DNA from 3 places in the Polaromonas sp. LjRoot131 genome. Region 2 is predicted to be linked to each of the others. Evidence: predicted binding sites of a transcription regulator. Region 2 holds the regulator's gene; each other region holds the start of a gene.
What was found. Region 2 encodes sigma-54, which starts transcription at its own class of promoters, with help from an activator protein. Its sites were predicted from a motif close to TGGCANGNAANCTGCTTT; they were not measured.
Positions count from the first base shown of each region.

Region 1: nirB (nitrite reductase large subunit NirB) is a predicted target of sigma-54. The motif match lies at 4,592-4,609, and genes of this name have one in related genera.
Region 3: ACSQ27_RS02185 (DUF1028 domain-containing protein) is a predicted target of sigma-54. The motif match lies at 2,380-2,397, and genes of this name have one in related genera.

Region 1 is NZ_CAXUPF020000001.1:2,124,537-2,132,178, reverse strand. It holds gene ACSQ27_RS10045 (nitrate reductase) at 1-1,397, opposite strand, end outside; gene nirD (nitrite reductase small subunit NirD) at 1,422-1,844, opposite strand; gene nirB (nitrite reductase large subunit NirB) at 1,882-4,317, opposite strand; gene ACSQ27_RS10030 (type IV pili methyl-accepting chemotaxis transducer N-terminal domain-containing protein) at 4,710-5,996, shown strand; gene ACSQ27_RS10025 (protein kinase domain-containing protein) at 6,062-7,642, shown strand, end outside.
Region 2 is NZ_CAXUPF020000004.1:291,012-298,653, reverse strand. It holds gene ACSQ27_RS18975 (THUMP domain-containing class I SAM-dependent RNA methyltransferase) at 1-1,268, opposite strand, end outside; gene ACSQ27_RS18970 (RNA polymerase factor sigma-54) at 1,410-2,945, opposite strand; gene lptB (LPS export ABC transporter ATP-binding protein) at 3,080-3,862, opposite strand; gene lptA (lipopolysaccharide transport periplasmic protein LptA) at 3,879-4,502, opposite strand; gene ACSQ27_RS18955 (thiol:disulfide interchange protein DsbA/DsbL) at 4,651-5,313, opposite strand; gene ACSQ27_RS18950 (SPOR domain-containing protein) at 5,442-6,083, opposite strand; gene argS (arginine--tRNA ligase) at 6,142-7,642, opposite strand, start outside.
Region 3 is NZ_CAXUPF020000001.1:460,549-468,190, forward strand. It holds gene ACSQ27_RS02175 (ABC transporter ATP-binding protein) at 1-539, opposite strand, end outside; gene ACSQ27_RS02180 (ABC transporter ATP-binding protein) at 536-1,564, opposite strand; gene ACSQ27_RS02185 (DUF1028 domain-containing protein) at 1,561-2,280, opposite strand; gene ACSQ27_RS02190 (2-hydroxymuconate tautomerase family protein) at 2,486-2,710, opposite strand; gene ACSQ27_RS02195 (SDR family NAD(P)-dependent oxidoreductase) at 2,752-3,504, opposite strand; gene ACSQ27_RS02200 (LysR substrate-binding domain-containing protein) at 3,680-4,600, shown strand; gene ACSQ27_RS02205 (tripartite tricarboxylate transporter substrate binding protein) at 4,684-5,643, opposite strand; gene argE (acetylornithine deacetylase) at 5,691-6,911, opposite strand; gene ACSQ27_RS02215 (hypothetical protein) at 7,141-7,642, opposite strand, start outside.

The DNA of each region.
Region 1 (7,642 bases), on a different contig from region 2:
CTGATGCGGCGTTCGCTGTTGGTCACCGTGCCGGTTTTTTCGCCCCAGGTGGTGGCGGGCAGCAGCAGGTCGGCATAGTCGCAACTGGACGTGGTGGCAAAGGCTTCCTGCACGATCACCAGTTCGGCGCGCTCCAGCGCGCGGCGCACCGTGGCCTGGTCGGGCATGGACTGGGCCGGGTTGGTGCAGGCGATCCACAGCGCCTTGATCTCGCCGTCGGCGGCGGCCTGGAACATTTCGACGGCGGTCTTGCCGGGTTTTTCCGGCACTGATGACACGCCCCACAAGGCGGCGATTTCGGCGCGGTGTTCGGGATTGGCCAGGTCACGGTGCGCGCTCAGCAGGTTGGCCAGGCCGCCGACTTCGCGCCCGCCCATGGCGTTGGGCTGGCCGGTCAGCGAAAACGGCCCCGCGCCGGGCTTGCCGATCTGGCCGGTGGCCAGGTGCAGGTTGATGAGCGCGGCGTTCTTCGCGGTGCCGCTGCTGGACTGGTTCAGGCCCTGGCAGTACAGGCTCAGCGTGGCGGCCGAGGTCGCGAACATCCTGGCCGCGGCGAGCAGGTCTTCTTTTTTGATGCCGCAGGTCTCGGCCACCAGGTCGGGCGTGTAGTCGCGTACCGTGGCCTTGAGCGCGTCAAAACCCGTGGTGTGCGCCGCGATATAGGCCGCGTCGGTCCAGCCCTCCCACAGCATGATGTGCAGCATGCCGTTGAAAAGCGACACGTCGGTGCCGGGCTGTATGCCCAGGTAGAGGTCGGCGATCTCGGCCGTGTCGGTGCGGCGCGGGTCGCAAAAAATGATCTTGAGCGCCGGGTTGGCGGCCTTGGCTTCTTCGATGCGCCGGAACAGGATGGGGTGCGCGTAGGCCGTGTTGCTGCCGACGATAAAAATGCACTGCGCATGGTTCACGTCGTCGTAGCACGCGGGCGGCGCGTCGGCGCCCAGCGTCTGCTTGTAGCCGGCGACCGCGCTGCTCATGCACAGGCGCGAGTTGGTGTCGACGTTGTTGGTGCCTATCAGGCCCTTGGCCAGCTTGTTGAAGACGTAGTAGTCCTCGGTCAGCAACTGGCCCGAAATATAAAAGCCCACGGCATCGGGCCCGTGGTCGCGGATGATCTGCGCAAAACTTTCGCTGGCGAAACCGAGCGCGCTGTCCCAGGACACCGGCTTGGGCGCTTCATGCCGGTGCTCGCGCCGCATGGGCTGCAGCAGACGCGTCTGCCGCGTGACGGCGGCCGAGGCGGTCAGCGCCAGCGTCGAGCCCTTGGTGCACAGGCGCCCGAAGTTGGCCGGGTGATCGGGGTCGCCGCGGACACCCGTGATCTGGTCGCCTTGCGATTCAATAATCACTCCACAGCCGACACCGCAATAAGGACAGGTTGATCGAGTATCAGTCATGGAGGTTTGGCGGCGCCTTCAAACTCACGCGGTGTGTGGGGCCTGCACGCTGAAGCTCTCGTCGCCCAGGGCGCCCGCAGAGGCGCCCGGGCCGGCCCGGGGCGGCTGCAGATCCAGCGCCAGCGTCGCCAGCTCGGCGGCGTCCAGGAAGACCTGGCCGGTTTCCACCTTGCAGCTGAACCTGGGGGTGCAGCCTTCGTCGGGCGCTTTGGCGCAGCCGTCGGCCAGGCCTATGGTCCAGTTGTGCAGGGGGCAGGCCACGCTGGTGCCGAACACAATGCCCTGCGACAGCGGGCCGCCCTTGTGCGGGCAGCGGTCCAGCAAGGCAAACACCTGGTCCTGGTCGTTGCGGAACACGGCCACGTCGATACCTTTCGCGCGTGAAACACGGCGCGAGCCGAGCACCGGGATGTCGGTGACCAGGCAGATTTTTTTCCATTCAGACATAGTGATCTCTCAATTCGGGCTTTGGGCGAGCAAGCGGTTAAGCGGGTGTGAGTTTTTCAAACTGGCGTGCGTCTACCGACGCTTCCTTCAGTTCGAACCAGGGATCCGGTTCACCGTCGAGCGCAAACTGGAGTTGCTCCCACAGCGCCTTGCGGCCTTCGTGGTCTTCCAGGATTTTTTTCTTCACGTAGTCCAGACCCACGCGGTTCACGTAGTGCACCGTGCGCTCCAGGTACCAGCCTTCCTGGCGGTAGAGCTCGCAGAAGGCGCCGGTGTATTCGAGGACTTCCGCCGCGGTCTTGAGCTTGGTAAAGAAGTGGGCGACTTCCGTCTTGATGCCGCCGTTGCCGGCGATGTACATCTCCCAGCCCGAATCGACGCCGATGATGCCGACGTCCTTGATGCCGGATTCGGCGCAGTTGCGCGGGCAGCCGCTCACGGCGAACTTGACTTTGTGCGGCGCGTACATGCGCCACATCGCGCGCTCCAGGTCCTTGCCCATTTGCGTGCTGTCTTGCGTGCCCATGCGGCACCATTCGCTGCCCACGCAGGTCTTCACCGTGCGCAGGGCCTTGGCGTAGGCATGGCCGGAGGGCATGCCGATGTCTTTCCAGACGTTCTGCAGGTCTTCCTTTTTCACGCCCAGCAAATCGATACGCTGGCCGCCGGTGACTTTGACGGTCGGGATCTTGTATTTATCCACCGCATCGGCGATGCGGCGCAGTTCGCTGGCCGTGGTCTCGCCGCCCCACATGCGCGGGATGACGCTGTAGGTGCCGTCCTTCTGGATGTTGGCGTGGCTGCGTTCGTTGATGAAGCGGCTTTGTGGGTCGTCCTTGGCCTGTTTGGGCCAGGTGCTGATCAGGTAGTAGTTGACGGCCGGGCGGCAGGTAGCGCAGCCGTTGGGCGTCTTCCACTCCATGAATTTGAAGGTGTCCGAAATGCTGAGCAGCTTGTTGGCGCGGATGGCGTCGCGCACCGCCTGGTGGCCGTGGTCGGTGCAGGCGCACATGGCCTTGAGCTTGGGCGTGGCCGAGTAGTCGCCGCCGGCCGTGAACATCAGGATCTGCTCGACCAGGCCGGTGCAGGAACCGCAAGAGGCGCTGGCCTTGGTGTGCTTGCGCACTTCATCGAGCGTGAACAGGCCCTTTTCCTTGATGGCCTTGCAGATAGTGCCCTTGTTGACGCCGTTGCAGCCGCAGACTTCCGCGTCATCGGCCATCAGCGCGGCCTTGTTCTGGCCTTCGTGGCCGGCGTCGCCGAGGTTGGATTCCCCGAAAATCAGCTTGTCGCGGATGTCGCTTACGCTGCGGCCGTCGCGCAGCAGCTTGAAGTAATAGCTGCCGTCCACCGTGTCGCCGTAGAGGCAGGCGCCGATCAGCTTGTCGTCCTTGATGACCAGCTTTTTGTAGACGCCGCCGAAGGGGTCGCTCATCACGATTTCCTCGGCGCCCTCGCCGCCCATGAACTCGCCGGCGCTGAAGAGGTCAATGCCCGTGACCTTGAGCTTGGTGGAGGTCAGCGAGCCGGAATAGCGGCCTATGCCGAACTGCGCCAGGTGGTTGGCTGCCACCTTGGCCTGCTCAAACAGCGGCGCGACCAGGCCGTAGGCGATGCCGCGGTGCGCCGCGCATTCGCCGACCGAATAGATACGCGCGTCGGTGACGGTCTGCATGGTGTCGTTGACGACGATGCCCTTGTTGCAGTGCAGGCGCATGGATTCGGCCAGCTGGGTGTTGGGGCGTATGCCCACGGCCATGACCACGAGGTCGGTGGCCACTTCGCTGCCGTCCTTGAACTTGATGGACTTCACGCGGCCTTCGTCGTTGCCGGTGAGCTCCTGGGTCTGCGCGCCGATCAGGAACTTGAGGCCGCGGTCTTCCAGCGATTTCTGCAGCAGCTTGCCCGCCACGTCGTCGAGCTGGCGCTCCATCAGCCAGGGCATCACGTGCACCACGGTGACTTCCATGCCGCGCAGCATCAGGCCGTTAGCCGCTTCCAGGCCCAGCAGGCCGCCGCCGATGACGACCGCCTTCTTGTATTTCTTCGCAGCATCGATCATCGCGTTGGTGTCGGCGATGTCGCGGTAGGCGATCACGCCCTGCAAATCCTTGCCCGGCACCGGCAGGATGAAGGGGTTGGAGCCGGTGCACATCAGCAGGCGGTCGTATTCCTCTTCGGTGCCGTCTTCGGCGCGCACCACGCGCTTGACGCGGTCGATTTCCACCACTTTTTTGCCGGCGTGCAGCGTGATGTGGTTGTCCTTGTACCAGTCCCAGGGGTTCAGGACGATCTCGTCCAGCGTCTGCTCGCCGGCCAGCACGGGCGACAGCAGGATGCGGTTGTAGTTGGGATGGGGTTCGGCGCCGAAGACGCTGATGTCATACAGGTCGGGGGCGACCTTGAGCAATTCTTCCAGGGTGCGCACGCCGGCCATGCCGTTTCCGACCATCACCAGTTTTGATTTTTTCATGGGGCTACTCCAGTGGATTCAATATTCAGGTGCAAACGTCATGCCACGGCCGTGCTGCGCAGGTCGCGCACGCACGCGTCCACGCGGCCTGTCTTCAGGGCTTGCAAGCCGGTCCGGCTTGTCGGAAACAAGGTGAAATTCATGATGCTCTCTCCCGGTCAACAGGGATCCGGGCATAAAACCCGGTATGAGGCACACCATCACGTACGTCGTTGTACGCAGGACCCGCAGTGCATTCGCTAAGGTCGGGCGCGTCGTTACGCCCGCAATGGCTAATGCAAAACTTGTGCCATATCATTGGCCTGCGATGCGCGCCGCCGGCTGCAACCGGCGCATGGCCCGTGACTTGCGTGGTGATTTACCCTGTTTTCCCTCTCAACCTATTGATTTGTATGACTTCCGCATTGGTAAACCTCAACGGCCCCGCCGGCGGCAATCCGCTGGTGCCTGACCTGGAAGCCGCCGGCATCCAGGTCCTGGCGGTCGTCAGCGAGCGCAGCAAACTGGTGCAAGAGGTGTTGCGCCAGGCGCCCGATGTGGTGATTTGCCACGATGCGCTGCCGGGTGAGGAGCTGTTCAGGCTGCTGCAGGTGGTGAGCGACACCGCCCCGTGCCCGGTGATCGTGTTCACCACCGACAGCGACGCCGCCAGGATCACGCGCGCCCTGGAAGTGGGTGTGCATGCCTATGTGGTCAACGGCTACGGCGCGCAGCGCCTGCGGCCGCTGATCCACCTGGCCCAGGCGCGCTTCCAGCGCGAGCAGGCCCTGCAGGAGCAGATCAAGGATGTCGCCAGCCGGCTGGAAGAGCGCAAGGTGGTGGACCGCGCCAAGGGCATCCTGATGCGCGCCCGCCAGGTGTCCGACGACGACGCCTTCCAGATCCTGCGCACCGCCTCCATGCACACCAACCAGCGCCTGGGCCAGGTGTCGCAGCACATCATCCATTCGGCGCGCTTTGCCGAAGACGTCAACCGCTCGGGCCAGTTGCGCATGCTGTCGCAACGCCTGGTCAAGCTGGCCCTGCTGCGGCTGGCAGGGGTGCAGACCGAGCGCGTGACCGAGTTGCTGAAGGAGTCGGTGCAGCGTATCGACGCCAACATCGCCGCCCTCGGCAAAAGCCTGTCGCAGCCCACTTTTGGCGACTTGCTTGGGCAGGTCACGGTGACCTGGACCCGCCTCAAGCCTGCCTTGCAGGAGAGCCCGGCCGCCGGCGAGATGGCGCATCTGGATGAGCTGGCCGAACTGCTGCTGCAGGAAGCCGAACGCATGACCGGCAGCCTGGAAAACGCGGGCGCCATGCCGCCGCTGCAAATGCTCAACCTGGCCGGGCGCCAGCGCATGCTGAGCCAGCGTTTCGCGAAATACGCGCTGCTCCAGGCCTTGGGCGGTGCGGCCCTCTCGCAGCGCAGTGAGGCGGGCATGGCCGAGTCGCAGGCGGCATTCGAGAAGGCGCTGCAGTACCTCAACGACATCCCGCTGACCAGCAAAGAGATCCGTGCGTCGCTCGACAAGGCGGCTGCAGGCTGGACGCAGATGTGCGCAGGCGCTGCAAGCATCGCCAAGGGCAAAGATGCCAAGCGCCTTGAAGGGCTGGCCACCGCCAGCGAGGAGTTGCTGGACGTCTTCGAGCAGCTTTCGGTGCAGTACGAGCGCAGCATGCAGATGCTGGTGGGTTAGGCCCCCGGAACAGTGCATTGTTGCAATGCACCAATGTCGGGCATTGAACTTGCTTACATTGGTGCATGGCATTTGATCTGGACATTGGCTTCGCAACCCTCGCAGGCCGCAAAAGCAGCAACGAGGATTTTTGCGCCGCCATGCTGCCCGAGCCCGGCCATGAGGGCATGGGCTCCATCGTCGCGATCGCCGACGGCGTGAGCACCGGCGGCATGGGCCGGGAGGCGGCGCAAACCACCGTCACCAGCCTGGTCCGCGACTACTACGGCACGCCCGAGACCTGGGACACCACGGTGTCCCTGGATCGCATCATCGGCGCGCAGAATGCCTGGCTGGCCGGCATCAACCGACGGCGCCAGCCGGCCGTGGGCCTGACAACCCTCACGGCGCTGGTGCTGCGCGGGCAGTCCTACACCCTGGCGCACGTGGGCGACTCGCGGGCCTATCTGCTGCGCGGCGGCACGCTGCAGCAGCTCACGCATGACCACGCGGTCAACCATCCCGATTTCAGGCACCAGTTGCTGCGCTCGGTGGGTGCCGAAGACCATGTGGTGGTCGACTACATGCAGGGCGACCTGCAGGTGGGCGATGTGTTTGTCCTCGTCACCGACGGCGTGCACGGCGTGCTGCGCGACGCGCGGCTGAAGGATTTCGCCGGCCTCCAGGAGGCCGGCGGCGCCCAGGTGGCCAGCCAGGGCCTGGTGGACGCCGCCCTGGCCGCCGGCAGCGACGACAACGTGACGGCCGTGCTGGTGCGCGTGCGCGGCCTGCTGGATGCCACCCTGCAGGACGTCACCCGCATCGCGCAGACGCTGCCCATACCGCTGCGCCTGAAGGTGGGCGACGTGATCGACGGCCTGGCCGTGACGGCCCCGGTGGCCGACAACGGCATCAACGTGCTCTACCAGGTGCGCGACCCCGTCACGCGGGTTCTGTATGCCCTCAAGACGCTGAACCCCGCCCGCTCGCACGACGAAGAAGAGCGCGCCATGCTGGCCCACGAAGCCTGGCTGGCCCTGCGCATGCAGTCGGGCAGGGCGGCGGCGCACCTGGTCAACCTCCATGAGCGCCTGCCGAACGGCCAGGAGCGCAGCGCGTTTTACCTGCTGTATGACTGGCACAGCGGCGAAACCCTCCAGCAGCAGCTGGACCGCCGCCACAAATTCAGCGTCGAGCAGGTGCTGGGCGTGGCCACCCAGGCGGCGCGCGCACTGGGCCGGCTGCACCGCCAGTGCGTGATCCACCGCGACATCAAGCCCGCCAACCTGCACCAGGGCGAAGACGGCGTGCTGCGCCTGCTGGACCTGGGTGTGGCGCTCAGCGGCCGCGAACCCGAAGCCATGCGCAAGCTGCACGCGGGCACGCCCAGCTTCATCAACCCCGAGCAATGGGGCTTCAGCGCCGCCGCCGCCGACGGGCCCGAGGAACTGCCAGACGCGCAAAGCGATTTGTTCGCGCTCGGCGTCACCCTGTACCAGCTGCTGACCGCGCGCCTGCCCTATGGCGAGGTGCTGCCCTACCAGGCCGGCCGCTACTACCGCGACCCCGTCGCGCCCAGCCGCATCAACCCCGAAGTACCGATCTGGCTGGACCACGTGGTGCTCAAGGCCGTGGCGCGCGACAAGCGCCGGCGCTTCGAAACCGCC
Region 2 (7,642 bases):
TTGCCGGGCAGCTTGAGGTCAGGCGTCAGCACGTGGGCCGTCCAGCCCGCGTAGTTTTTCTTCCAGTGCGCGGCCAGCTGTGGAAAGAAGTCGGCCGCTTCCTCGCCCCAGGCGTTTTGCGCCTGCTCGCGGCCGGGGTTGGCCGAGCGGTCGCGCGAAGTTTCGAAGGCGGGCTCTTCGCGGCTGTCGCCGCCATCGGGGTTCAAGGGCTGGCCGAACTCGTCGATGGGCTGGTTGCGGTGGTCGTGCTGGACGTCCCGGCTTTGCTGGCGCCGCTGGTCGCGGCCCTGCACACCGGTGATGCCGGCCACACCGGCCACGTCGATGCGCTCGCCATAGGGCGGGTTCACCAGCATCACGCCCGAGGGCGCGGGCGGCATGCGCTGCAGCGCGTCGCCGCCGCGGAATTCCACCGCGTTGGCCACGCCGGCACGCTCGGCATTGCGTTCGGCGAAGTCGACCATGCGGAAGGACACATCGCTGCCGAACACCGGCGCCGTGGGTTCGGTGATGGCGGCCTCGGCCTGGTCCAGCAGGCCGTCCCACACATGGCCCTGGAAGGGCAGGTATTTCTGGAAGGCGAAACGGCGGTTGATGCCGGGCGCGATGTTGCAGGCGATCTGCGCCGCCTCGATGGCGATGGTGCCCGAGCCGCAGCAAGGGTCGTAGAGCGGCACGCCGTCCTTGCACAGCTGGTCCCAGCCGCTGGCGGCGATCATCGCGGCGGCCAGGGTTTCTTTGAGCGGCGCATCACCCTTGTCTTCGCGCCAGCCGCGCTTGAAGAGCGGTTCGCCCGAGGTATCGATGTAAATCGTGACGGTGTCGGTCGTCAGGTGCACATAGACGCGCACGTCGGGCCAGCGCGTGTCGACGCTGGGCCGCACGTCGTCGAACTTGGCGCGAAAACGGTCGGCGATCGCATCCTTGATCTTCAGTGCCGCGAAGTTCAGGCTTTGCAGCGGGCTGTGCTGGGCGGTGATCTCGACCTTGAAGGTCTGCTTGGGCGTGAACCAGATTTCCCAGGCCACGTTGGCCGCGGCGTTGTACAGGTCTTGTTCACTGCGGTACTGGTTGTGCTGCAGCTCGATCAGCACGCGCTGTGCCAGGCGGCTGTGCAGGTTGAGCTGCAGCGCGTCGCGCCAGGAAGCCTGCAACTGCACGCCGGCGCGCCAGGCCTTGCCGTCGATACCGGTGACGCGCTTGACCTCGGTGGCCAGCAAGGTTTCAACGCCCGCGGCGCACGGTAAAAATAACTGGAGCTGGTTCATGTCGGATTCTTCAAAGGACTGCTGGAAATTCGATTATCGGGATGCCGGGCAAGGCGCACGGAGCGCAGGAACCGGAATGCACTTGCGGTGCATGAGGATTCCGGGCACCGCGCAACGCCGCCATGCGCCCGAGAATCGGAGTTATAGCGATTTGCGCAAATTAGCTGGGGCGATGCGCAGCGCCTCGCGGTACTTGGCCACGGTGCGGCGCGCGCATTCAATGCCCTGCTCCTTGAGCATTTCGGAAATCTGGTTGTCGCTGAGCGGCTTTTTCAGGCTCTCGGACGAGACGAATTGCTTGATCAGCGCGCGCACCGCGGTGCTGGAGGCGTTGCCGCCGGTTTCAGTGCCCAGGGCGGAGCCGAAGAAGTACTTGAGCTCAAAGGTGCCGAAGGGCGTGCCCATGTACTTGGCGGTGGTCACGCGCGAAATCGTGGATTCATGCAGGCCCAGCTCGTCGGCGATCTCGCGCAGCACCAGCGGGCGCATGGCGAGCTCGCCGTGCGTGAAGAAGTTTTTCTGCCGCTCGACGATGGCGCTGCTCACGCGCAGGATGGTGTCGAAGCGCTGCTGGATGTTCTTGATGAACCAGCGCGCCTCCTGCAGCCGTTGCTGCAGCGCCTGGCCGCCCTGGCCCTTGTGCTGCTTGAGGGCGTTGGCGTAGATGTCATGCACGCGCAGGCGCGGCATCACGTCGCCGTTGAGCGAGACCTTGAAACCGCGGCCCGACTTCACGACGATGACGTCGGGCACGATCAGGTTGCGCTCCACGTTCACGAAGCGGCGGCCGGGTTTGGGGTCGAGACGGCCTATCACGGCGATCGCGCCCCGGACGGCGGCTTCGGTGAACCCGCACAGGTGCGACAGGCGTTTCACGTCGCGTTTGGCCAGCAGCTCCATGGGCTGCTTGCACATGGCGATGGCGGCGCGGGTCTCCTCGCAGTCCTTGCAGTCCAGCAGCTGCAGGCCCAGGCATTCGGCCAGGTTGCGCGCGCCCACGCCGGCAGGCTCCATGTGATGCAGCAGCTTGAGCGCCATGGCAAAACGCTGCTCGAGGTCCTCGGCCTGTTCCAGGTCGTCGCCGGCCAGGCCCGCCGCGAGCGAGGCCAGGCTGTCTTCGAGGTAACCGTCGTCGTTGAGCGACTCGATCAGGAAATGCAGGGCCGCGCGGTCTTCTTCGGACAGACGCAGGCCCAGCGACTGGCGGTGCAGGTGGTCTTGCAGCGACTCGTGGGCGCCGGTCAGGTCGGAGGCCTCGGTGTCGCCCTCGTCGTTGTTGTTCTTGCGCGCCGGCGCATCGCTGCCCCATTCGCTGTCGTCGGGCGTGGTTTCCACCGTGCCGTCGCCTTCCCAGCTTTCCTCGAGCTTGGGCTCCGCGCTGACCTCGGCATCGGCGGGGGCCGAAGTCCCGGCATCCTCCGCGCCGCCGCCCGTCGAATCCGCCGCGGATTCAAACTCGCGGCTGTCCTGGCTGACCGGCGTGTTGAGGTGCTCCAGCCCGAACTCTTCGCGCACCGCCGTTTCTTCGGCCACCTCGAGAAACGGGTTTTCGTCGAGCATCTGCTCGACTTCCTGGCTCAGCTCAAGCGTCGACAGCTGCAACAGCCGTATCGACTGCTGCAGCTGGGGCGTCAGCGCAAGATGCTGCGAGACGCGTAATGACAGGCCTTGCTTCATCTCAAAGATTTCTGACGGGAGAGCAGAAAGAGTTCAAGCAGGGGCCGCGGAACTGGCTTTGCCAGGCCGCAGGCGCCGCCCCCTCGGGGGGGAGGGAGCTACACGAAGTGAGCGACAACAGGGGGAGTGTCATCCTACATCTTGAAGTGTTCACCGAGATAGACGCGGCGCACATCGGCGTTGTTCACGATCTCGGAGGGCGTGCCCTGGGCCAGCACGTGGCCGTCGCTGATGATGTAGGCGTGGTCGCAGATGCCCAGCGTCTCGCGCACGTTGTGGTCGGTGATCAGCACGCCGATGCCGCGCGACTTCAGGAAGCCGATGATGCGCTGGATCTCGATCACGGCGATCGGGTCAATGCCGGCAAAAGGCTCGTCAAGCAAGATGAAGCGCGGCTGGGTGGCCAGGGCGCGCGCGATCTCGACGCGGCGGCGCTCGCCGCCCGACAGCGCCGGCGCCGGCGAATTGCGCAGGTGGTCTACCCGCAGGTCCTGCAGCAGGCCGTCCAGCCGCGACTCGATCTCGGCACGGCCCAGCGGCTTGCCGTTGGTGCCCAGCTGCAGTTCGAGCACGGCGCGCACGTTTTCCTCCACCGTGAGCTTGCGGAAGATCGAGGCTTCCTGCGGCAGGTAGCTCAGGCCCAGGCGGGCGCGCAGGTGAATCGGCATGTGCTCGACCGACTGGCCGTCGATGGAAATCTCGCCCGCGTCGGCGCGCACCAGGCCCACGATCATGTAGAACGAGGTGGTCTTGCCGGCGCCGTTGGGGCCCAGCAGGCCCACGACCTCGCCTTTTTGCACGGCCACCGAGACGTCCTGGACGACCTTGCGGCTGCCGTAGGATTTTTGCAGCCCTTGCGCAACGAGGCGGCTGGGGGTGGCGGCGGGGGCCGCCGAAGTGTCAGTCACCACATCCATCTGTGAAAGGTTCTTTCTAGTTCTTTTCAGTGCCCAGCGTGGTGCTGGGGCGCAGGGCGGCGGGCGGGGCCGCGGGTACGCTGGCCGGGGCCGACGCGGCGGCGCGCGGCGACAGCATGGCGCGTATCCGGCCGCTCGGGTTGGCGGCGGTCTTGTTCTGCGCGCCGCCGTCCACGGTGAAGACGTCGGTGTTGTTGTCGTAGACGATCACGGCGCCGGTGGTTTCATCCACCAGGGTGGCGCCGTTGTAGCGGCGCACCACGGCGCGCGTGATGAATTTGACGAGGTCGGCGCGGCTGTCGTATTCGATGCGCTCGCCTTCGCCTTCGATGTATTCGTCCACGCCGTCGCGCTTTTTCCGGTAGAAGGCCAGCTTGCCGGGCGCCGCGATGGAGACCGCCTGCTGGTAGCCCTCGGGGTCCTGCATGACGTCGACCCGCGCGCCGCGCACGATGGTCGTGCCCTTGGTGATCACCACGTTGCCGGTGAACACGCTGGTCTGCTTGAGGTCGTCATAGCGCAGGGCGTCGGCCTCCGCGTTCATGGGCTTGTCCCGGTCGGCTTTTTCAGCCCAGGCCGGAAATGCCGCCCCCAGCGCCAAAGCGGCCGGCAGGATGAGGGAATAAAGGGGGTGTTTCATAAGGCACGAATCTTGCTGCTTTGGGGTTCGGCCATTGTAGCCATGCAAGCTGCGGGAATGGCTTGCACGGGGAATATTAGGGGCATAAAAAAACCCGCCTGGAATGCGGCGGGTTTTTGGGCGGCGGGCCGTTGCGGCCCCGGACGCCTTATTTGGCCTTGCCGCGCGACTGCGCGATCAGCGCGTCCGTGACCTGCAGGGCGCGGGTCATGCTCTGGGCCAGGGTGGCCGAGGTGTAATAGCGCCCGGCAATGCCCAGGGCCGGCACGCCGTCGACCTTGTAGATGTCCTGCAGCTGCGTGGCCTTGCGGGCCTTGGTGGTGACCGTGAAGGAGTTGTACATCTCGACGAACTTGGCCTTGTCGAGGCCTTGTTTCTCGGCCCAGGTGGTGATGGAGTCGGCATTGGCGAGCGCAAGTTTTTCCACGTGGATGGCGTAAAACACCTTTTTGTGGAGCTCCTCGACCTTGCCCATGGCTTCCAGCACGTAAAAAAGACGCTGCTGGGGTTCGAAATCAGGGCGGAAGGCCACCGGCACGCGCCGCACGGTCACATCCTTGGGCGCCTGCTTCATCCAGGCCTCGAGCTGCGGCTCGAAGGCATTGCAGTGTGGGCAGCTGTACCAGAAGAACTCGACCACCTCCACCTGGCCCGCGGGGACCTCGGTGGGCGCCGGCTTGTCCAGCGTCAGGTAATCGGCGCCGTCCTTGAAGGCCCTGGCCTGGGCTTGCGCCAGCGAGGGCAGGGCGATGCCGCCCAGGGTGGCGGCGGCAGCCGAAGCGGCTGTAAACGAAAACTCACGGCGTTGCATCAGATTCTTCTCCTGGTATGACGGAAATGGTGGGTAAACCGCCCCTCCGGACGGCAGCCCTCAAGGTGCGGGGCACAGGGGTTTGTACACCCGCGTCGTGAAAAGTTCAGCTTATCGGCGGTCGGGGTTCAGCGCTGTACGCGGACCAGCGCGGTTTCGATGGAATTGTTGTCCAGCCGTTCCTTGGCCTTGTCGGCGTCTTCCTTTTTATCGAAAGGCCCGAGGCGCACGCGGTACACGGTGCGGCCGGCCTGCTCGCGCTCGGTGACCTTGGCCTGCATGCCCAGCAGCAGCAGCTTGGCGCGCTGCTGTTCGGCGTCTTCGGGCGTGCGGAAGGCGCCGGCCTGGATGAAGTAGCTGAAAGGGTCCACGCCCGGGCTGGACGACAGGCCTTCGACCTTGGCCTTGGCCAGGTCGCCCAGCGGGTCGGCCGCGGGGGCCGGCTTGGCGGCGGCGGTTTTAGCGGGCGCCGAAGCCGCGGCCTTGGAGCCGGCGGACGGGTCGGGAACGGCGACACTGGGCGTTTCGGCGGGGCCTTGGGCAGGCGCCGGCGGCTTGGGCTGGTTTTTGCCGGCCAGCGGCGCGTTCGGGTTCCAGTCCTTGTTCTTCTTGGCTTCCGCGGCATCGCTGTCGGGGTTGCGCGCCTGGCTCTTGTTCATGAAAGGCACGGGCACCTTGGTGATGTAGACCGCCACGGCCAGCGCGGCGCCCAGGCCGATCAGCGCGCCAATCACCAAACCCAGCAGGGTTCCGCCTTTTTGAGTGTTCATTCCCTTGCCCACGTTCATTGTCTTGTCCTGAAAATTAGGGTGCTGCCGCCTGCTTGCATTACATCTTGCGCGGGGCGCTCACGCCCAGCACCGCGAGGCCATTGTGCAACACCTGCGCGGTTGCCGCGACCAGCGCCAGCCGGGCGCGCTTGACGGCCTCGTCGTCGACCAGGATGCGCTCGGCATCGTAATAGCTGTGGTAACTCGCCGCGAGTTCGCGCAGGTAAAACGCGACGTCGTGCGGCGCCAGGCCGGCTGCCGCATTGGCCAGCATCTCGGGGTATTTGGCGAGCAGCAGCATCAGTGCCTGGGCTTGGGGGCTGTCCAGCGCCGACAGGTCGGCCGACTTCAGGCTGGCTTCGTCGCCGCCCTGGCCGGCCCAGGTGGTGAGGATGGAACAGATGCGCGCATGCGCGTACTGCACGTAGTACACCGGGTTCTCGTTGTTCTTGGCCAGGGCCAAGTCGATGTCGAAGATGTATTCGGTGTCGGGCTTGCGGCTCAGCAAAAAGAAACGCACGGCGTCGGCGCTGGTCCATTCAATCAGGTCGCGCAGCGTGACGTAGCTGCCGGCGCGCTTGGAGATCTTGACTTCTTCGCCGTTGCGCATCACGCGCACCATGGTGTGCAGCACGTAGTCGGGGTAACCCTGCGGAATGCCCTCGCCGGCGGCCTGCAGCCCGGCGCGCACGCGGGCGATGGTGCCGTGGTGGTCCATGCCCTGGATGTTGATCGCCTTGCCGAAGCCGCGCTCCCATTTGGCCAGGTGGTAGGCCACGTCGGGCACGAAATAGGTGTAGCTGCCGTCGCTCTTTTTCATCACGCGGTCTTTGTCGTCGCCGTAGTCGGTCGACTTCAGCCACAGCGCGCCGTCCTGCTCGTAGGTCTTGCCGGCGTTCTTGAGCCTGGCCACGGTGGCATCGACGCGGCCCGAGCTGTACAGGCTGGACTCGAGGTAGTAGTTGTCGAACTTGACCGAGAAGGCTTTGAGGTCCAGGTCCTGCTCATGGCGCAGGTAGGCCACGGCGAACTGGCGTATCGAGTCCATGTCGTCCACGTCGCCCGAGGCGGTGAATTCGCGGTCGTCCGCGCTGACCGTCTTTTTCGCCAGGAAGTCGGCCGCGATGTCGGCGATGTAATCGCCGTTGTAGGCCGACTCGGGCCAGCCGGCGTCGCCGGGCTTGAGGCCTTTGGCGCGCGCCTGCGTGCTGCTGGCCAGGGTCTGGATCTGCACGCCCGCGTCGTTGTAATAGAACTCGCGCCACACCTGCGCGCCCTGGGTGGCGAACAGGTTGCAGATCGCATCGCCCAGCGCGGCCTGCCGGCCGTGGCCCACGTGCAACGGCCCGGTCGGGTTGGCCGAGACGAACTCGACGATCATGCGCCGCCCGCTGTCGGCAGCCTGCGTGCCGTAGGCGGCGCCGGCCTGCAGCACTTCGCGGACGGTCTCCTGCTTGGCGGCGGGCTTCAGGCGGATGTTGATGAAGCCGGGGCCGGCGATCTCGATGGCGTCCACCCAGCGTTCAAAGGCCGGGGCCTTGAGCAGAAGGGTGCGCAGG
Region 3 (7,642 bases), on a different contig from region 2:
GCTTCATCGCAGACGATGAGCCGCGGCTCCACGGCGAGCGCCCGGGCAATTCCGATACGTTGGCGCTGGCCGCCCGAAAACTCATGCGGGTAGCGCTGCAGGTATTGCGGCGCCAGGCCGACGAGGTCCAGCAACTCGGCGGCGCGTTCGCGGTGCCGGCCGCGCGCCAGGCCGTGCAGGGCCAGCGGCTCGGTCAGCGCCTGCTCCACCGTCATGCGCGGATTCAGCGAGGAATACGGATCCTGGAAAATCATCTGCAGCTCGCGGCGCTTGGCGCGCAGGCGGCCGGCGGGCAGCGCCATCAGGTCCTCGCCGTCAAACCAGACCTGGCCCGAGGTCGCGTCCAGCAGGCGCAGCACCAGCCGCCCCACGGTGGATTTGCCGCAGCCCGACTCGCCGACCAGCGCCATGGTCTCGCCGGTGTTCAACTCGAAGTTCAACCCGTCGACCGCATGCACGACCGCCTTGGAGCGGCTGAACAGGTGCGGGCGCACCGGGAAATGCTTGACCAGGTTTTCGACCTTCAGCAGCGCGCTCACGGTGCCACCTCGCTGGCTACAGCGGCGGTGTCGCGGCGGGTCGCCATACCGGCCTCCAGCGGTGCACGCCAGCAGGCTGCTTCGTGGCCTTCGCCCATGTCCATCAGCGGCGGCGCTTCCTGCCGGCATTTATCGACGGCAAAGGGGCAGCGCGGCGCGAAGCGGCAGCCGTCCATGCGTGTCATGGGTGTGGGCACCTGGCCCTCAATCGCGTTGAGCCGGTCCTGCGCCAGGTGCAGCTTGGGGATGGAGCCCAGCAATCCTATGGTGTAGGGATGCTGCGGCTCGACAAACAGGCGCCCCACGGGCGCGCGCTCCACGATCCTGCCGGAATACATCACGGCGACCTCATCGGCCAGCTCGGCGATCACGCCCAGGTCGTGCGTGATCAGGATGATGGCGGTGCCGGTTTCCTCGCGCAGCGTGCGCATCAGGTCCAGCACCTGGGCCTGGATGGTGACGTCCAGCGCGGTGGTGGGTTCGTCGGCGATCAGCAACTGCGGCTCGCAGGCCAGGGCCATGGCGATCATCACGCGCTGGCGCATGCCGCCCGAAAGCTTGTGCGGGTATTCGTCGATGCGCTGCTCGGGCGAGGGAATGCGCACGCGGCGCAGCATGGCGATGGCATGCTCCCTGGCCTGCGCCGCGCCGATGTCGCGGTGGCAGCGTATGCCTTCAATCAGCTGGTCGCCTATGGTGAAGGCCGGGTTCAGCGAGGTCATGGGTTCCTGGAAGATCATGGCCATGCGGTTGCCGCGCAGCGCGCGCATGGCGTCCGGGCCCAGCGTGGCCAGGTCGGTGCCTTCAAAGCGGATGGAACCGGCGGAAACACGGCCCTGGCCCTTGGGCAGCAGGCCCATGATGGACAGCGAAGTCACGCTTTTGCCGCAGCCCGATTCGCCGACGATGCCCAGTGTGCGGCCGGACTCCACCGAAAAGCTGATGCCGTCCACCGCGGCGAATTCACCGCCGCCTTCGAGCTTGAAGCTGGTGCGCAGGCCACTCACCTCCAGCAAAGCCGTCATTCGGCGGCTCCGCTGCGCCGGGCGTGAAAGCGTGTGATCTCGGCCTCGATCACCGCGCGATCGGTGATGCCCGCCGGGCTGTGGCGCGAGGGCAGGCAGGTGCTGAAGGGCTGGTAGCGCTCCAGGCTTTTGTCGTAAAGGCGGCGCAGTTCCTGCAGGGGCTCGGCATGGTCGTCCACGCGGAGGTCCAGTGCGCAGTAGTCTTCCGTGGTGTAAATCAAAAGTGCGGCGGCCTGCTTGCCGCGCTTGTCGCCGCCCGCGGCCTCACCGGCCGCCAGCGCGGTGATCAGGCGCTCGGCAAACGGGAGCCCGGCATTGGCCTCATAGGCCACGGCGGTGGCTTCAATCACCTGCGGGCCGGCCAGCATGTTGCCGGCGACGGAGTAGCCAACGCCCGCCCTGTGGCCGCACCAGTCTATGCAGGCGCTGCCGGTGTGGGCCGCGGCCTGGCCGCTTGCGCCTATCAGGTGAAGCTGGCGATGGTCACGGCCTTCGTCAGCGGCGGTTAAACGTTTGATGATGTCGGCGGGCGACTGGCCGAGGGCCAGGGCGTCCAATGCCGGTGCGGCATACAGCGGGTTGACCAGCGCCTGCGTTGCGAGCGCGCCCACGCCGCTGCGCGCGTGCGGGCACAGTGCGCCCGCAGCAAAAAATTTGCTGGCAACCGCCACGCCAAACGCGCCCGATGAATCGCGCGCGATGAGGGACCAGGTCATGTATCAAAACTTTCGTCAGCAGCTGCGCCCTTGATGAGGCGTCTGGCTTGCTCCCCGAAACAAAAACCGCTTTCGTGCGACTTCCGTCTTGCAAAGGATGATGCATGAATCATGCCATGCACCGGCGGGTCCGTGTCTCCGCGGACCCGCCGGCCAAGCGGAGTCTATTCCATCTTGGGCGGCCGTGCTCGGCCGTGCGCGGGGCTTAACCCGCCGCGGCTTTCGCGGCCGCTTCGCGCTTGCGGACCGTGGTCACGTTCTCGCTCGCGACGCCCCAGTTGTCGGTGTCGACCTCGTCGATGATGACAAAGGTGGTGGCCGGGTTTTTGTTGAGCACACGGACCAGCAGGTCGGTCGCGCCCTGGATCAGCTGCAGTTTTTGCGCGGGCGTTGCGCCTTCGCGGGTGATACGGATATTGACGTAAGGCATTTCGAAAACTCCTGGGGTTGGGTGAAAGAAAGCGGGGAGGCTTACCAGGTGCCGGCCGACGCACCGCCGTCGACTGCCAACACGACGCCGCTGGTGTATTGCGCGTCGGTCAGGTAGAGCACGGCGTCGACGACGTCCTGGGTCGCGCCTATGCGGGCCGAAGGCGACAGGGTCTTGAGGAAGGACTGCGTGCCTTCGTCGGGGCTGTGCATGGGGGTGGCGATGATGCCGGGCGCCACGGCCGAGACCTTCACATTGGACGAGGCCAGTTCCAGCGCGAGCGCGCGGGTCGCATCATTGAGGCCGCCCTTGATCAGCACGGGCAGCAGCGCCGGCACTTTCATGCTGGGCTGTATCGCGATGCTGGCGGTGATGGTCACGATGTGGCCCTGCCTGTTTTTCGCCATGTGCGCGGCGGCCTGCTGCGAGGGATAAAAGAAGCCCTTGAGGTTGGTGCCGACGATGCTGTCCAGCTCCTCTTCGGTGTAGTCGACGATTGGCTTGGCATTGAAGATGCCGGCGTTGTTGACCAGGATGTCGACCTTGCCGAAGCTGGCGATCGCATGGGCAAACAGTTTTTTGGCGGTGGCCGCCTCTGCGATGTCGCCTTCGACGCCCACAAAGTTGGCAGGGTTGCCGAGCTTGGCGGCGGCTGCTTCCAGCCGCGCGCTGCTGCGCGCATTGCCGACCACGTTGTAGCCGCGTTTTAAGTACGCTTCCGCCAGGGCAAAGCCGATGCCGCTCGAGGCGCCGGTGATCACGACGGTTTTGTTGTTGCTGTTGCTGTTGCTCATTGCAATCGTCCTTCAGTGGGTTGGATGGGCGGCGCGGTGGTCCCGTGCCGGCCGGGTGAATTGCTTGTTCCTTCCCGGTGAGATGAACTATATTTATGCTGTCCATGAAGATAAATATGGATTTTCACAAATTACTTGATACATGGCGTAATCAATGCGCCACTGAGGGGATGCCGTGAAGCGCAAATTCGATGATTTATTGCTGGGCAGCATCGAGCTGTTTTGCCTGGCGGCCGAGCTCAGCAGCTTTACCGCCGCCGCCGCGGCGGCCGGTGTGACGCCGGCGGCGGTCAGCCGTTCCGTGTCGCGGCTGGAGGAGCGGCTGGGCGTGCGCCTCTTTGTGCGCACCACAAGGCAAATCCGGCTGACAGACGACGGCCGCGTGTATTTCGAGCAGTGCCGCCAGGCCTTGTCGCAGCTCGTGGATGCCGAGCGCCAGGTGACGGGCGGGCAGGCCGCGCCGGCCGGGCTGTTGCGCATCAGCATGCCGACGCCTTATGCACATTACCGCGTGCTGCCCTTGCTGCCGCTGTTTCGCAAACGTTATCCGCAGGTCCAGCTCGACGTGCACCTGAGCAACCGCAACATCGATTTCGCGGACGAGGGCTATGACCTCGCGATACGCGGGCGCGCGCCGGACGACTCCAGCCTGATCGCGCGCAAGCTCGAAGACGCCGAACTGGTGCTGGCGGCTACACCCTCATACCTCAAGCGCGCGGGGAAACCCAAAACGCTGGAAGACCTGCAAAAGCACGAGTGCATCCAGTTTGAATTGCCCAGCACGGGCCGCAGGATTCCCTGGACTTTCCAGGTTGACGGCAAAGACCTCGACCTCGCGACGCCTGGCAGTTATTGCTGCACGGAAGACGTGCTGGGCGTGGCAACCCTGGCGCGCAGCGGCGCCGGCCTGGTGCAGACCTACCGCTACATCCTCGAGAAGGACTTGAAGAGCGGTGAACTGGTCGAGCTGCTGCCGCAGTTCGGCGGCAGCTCTCGGCCCTTCATCCTGCTGTACCCGCATGCGCGCCATTTGTCCTTGCGCGTGCGGACTTTTGTGGATTTTCTGGTCGAGCAGCTGGCGATCGCCGGGCGCTGAGGCCCTAGAGCCGTTCATAAAGCCCAGCGAAGCGGTCCTGGCAAGGCGACGCAACAACGCCAGGAGGGTTTTGTGGACGGCTCTTATTCGACTTTGGCGCCTGAGGCTCTTACGACTTCAGCCATGCGTTTGTAATCGACCGCCAGCAGCTTCGCGAAGTCGGCGTTGTTCATCGCCAGCGGCTCGATGCCCTGCTTGTCCAGGCGCTCCAGCACCACGGGGTCCTTGAGCACCTTGGCCATGGCCGCGTTGACACGGTTGACCTCGGCCGCCGGTGTGGCGGCGGGGCCCAGCAGGCCGAACCAGGAGTCGAACTGGTAGCCGGGCAGGCCGCTTTCGGCGATGGTGGGGACATCAGGAAGGTATTTGGAGCGCTTGGGCGAGGTCACGCCGATCAGGCGTATGCGGCTGTCTTTGGCAAAGGCCAGCGCGCCTATGCTGGCGGCGATCACCGCCTGCGCGCGGCCCGAGATCACTTCGTTGATCGCCTCGCCGGTGGCCTTGAGCGGCACGTGCACCACATCGATGCCGGCCAGGCCGTTGAAGTAGGCCATGGACAGGTGCGTGGCGCTGCCGACGCCGGCGGTGGCGTAGTTGAGCTTGCCGGGGTTGGCCTTGGCGTAGCGGATGTACTCGGCGGCGGTTTTGGCCGGCACGTCGGGGTGGATCATCAGCACGTAGTCGGCTGTGCCTATGTGCGCCATGGGGGCGAAGTCTTTTTGCGGGTCGTAGCTGAGTTTGGTGTAAAGCGTGCCGGCGATGTTGTGGCTGGCCGCGCCCAGCACCATGGTGCCGCTGTCGGGCGCCGACTTGGCGACATAGCCCGTTCCCACGGTGCCGCCGGCACCGGGCCGGTTCTCGATGATGACGGTCTGGCCCAGGGCCTGGCCGAGTTCGGTGGACATGGCGCGTGCCAGCAAGTCCTGGACGCCGCCCGGTGCGAAAGGCACCACGATGCGCGCGATTTTGGTGTTGGACTGGGCCAGGGTGCTGCCTGCGGCAAGGGCCAGGCCGGAGCCCAGGAAATCTCGGCGTTGCATCATGGAATGGTTTCTTTCGGTAGGTGGTGGTTGCGGTTGCGATCAGGTTTTCAGTTCACGCAGACCTCGTCGGCCAGGCGGCGCATGAAGCGCTCGCACCAGGCGAGTTGGTCGAGTGTGACCCATTCATTGGGCTGGTGTGCCTGCGCGATGTGGCCGGGGCCGCACACGATGGTCGGCACACCGACCTGGTGGAACAATGCAGCTTCCGTGCCAAAGGACACCTTGCCGGCGCCCGAACTGGCATCGACGTCGGCGCACTTGAAACACAGCTGGGCAATCTCGCTGTCGGCCTCCGTCGCGAAGCCGGGCAGCACCGAATTGAGCTTGTGGCTGATGCCGGTATCGGCGGCCACGGCCTGCATGGCCGGGACCAGGCTGTCGGCGAAAGCCTTGGCTTCGTTGAACAGCTCAACCGGCGAATTCATGTGGTGGTGGCGAATCTCCCAGGTCACGTCGCAGTCGCGCGGGATGATGTTGAGCGCGGTGCCGCCGGCGATCACGCCGGTGTGGATGGTGGTGTGCGGCACGTCGTAAATCGCATCGAACGGGCCCTCGGCCACCAGGCGGCGGTGCATGGACTTGAGGTGGGCGACGAATTCGCAGGCGATCTCCACAGCATTGACCCCCAGCGGCGTGAGCGAGGAGTGCGCCTCGAATCCGCGCACCGAGGTCTTGTAGGCGTGTTTGCCCTTGTGCGCGATCACCACCTGCATGCCGGTGGGCTCACCGACGATGCAGCCGGCGGGCTTGTAGCCCTGGTCCACCATGTCGGCAATCATGCGGCGCACGCCTATGCAGCCGACTTCCTCGTCGTAGCTGAACGCAAGGTGCACCGGGCGCTTGAGTTTGCGCTTGAGCAGCTCGGGCACCATCATGAGCGCGGTCGCGCCATAGCTCTTCATGTCGGTCACACCGCGGCCGTAGAGCTTGTCGCCAATGACCTGCGCCGCGAAAGGGTCGGTGTCCCAGGGCTGGCCGTCGACCGGCACCACGTCGGTGTGGCCCGACAGCACCAGGCCGCCAACTTTGGTCTCGCCGTTCTCGGCGGGCAGGGTGGCCCAGAGGTTGGCCTTCTTGCCGCTGTCGTCATAGGTGCGGCGGCATTCAATGCCCAGGGCTTCAAGCCGCGCCTGGGTCCAGTCGAGCAGCGGCAGGTTGCTGTCGCGCGAGACGGAGGCAAAGGACACCCATTTTTCAATCAGCGGCAGGGCGGCGAGGTCGGCGGCCTGCACGGCGCTGCGGGTGGCGTTGGGAAGAGGGGCATTCATGGTGGGCCTTTGTGGTACGGCGCGATGCCGTGGTTTTCAGGGCGGCGGCGGAGGCCGGGAAGACATGGAGGGCGTTGCCGGAAAATTGTATGACAGCATACTATTTTGCGCGCGGGCCTGATTTCGTCCGGACCTCGGTAGCGGCCCGGGCAAAAAAAACCGCCGGATCGAATGATCTCGGCGGTGTTTGACAGCCACAGGGGCCGGACGGTTGACGATCGCGGCAGCCTTACTTTTTCCCGCCACCACCACCGCCACCGTTTCCACCTCCGTTGCCTCCGCCATTACCTCCGCCATTGCCGCCGCCGTTACCGTTGCCCTTGCCGCCACCATGGCCGGCATCTTTGCCGGCGCCCAGGCCCTTGCCCGCGATGTCGGCCTTGGCGACGCTCTCTGCCTTGGCGGAATGGGTGGATGGCTTGCCGCTCTTGTCGGTATGCGAAGCGCTGACGACCGAGCCCAGGGTCACGCCCATGCCTTTGGCGATCTGCCCCCAGCCCATGCCCTCGCTTCTTTGCCCGAGCACGCCGCCCAAAGCGGCCGAGAGCTGTCCCGGTGTCGGATTGCTGATGCCTTGCTGGGCCAGCGAGGTTTTAGCCAGCGAGATGGCGATGTTGATGTTGCCGTAGCCCATCTTGCCCGTGGACGGCGACAGGCTGGCGGCGGGCGCCGTGGCGTTGGGGCCGGTCAGGCTGGGCCCGAGGGTGATGGTGGTGCCGGTACGCAGCCCG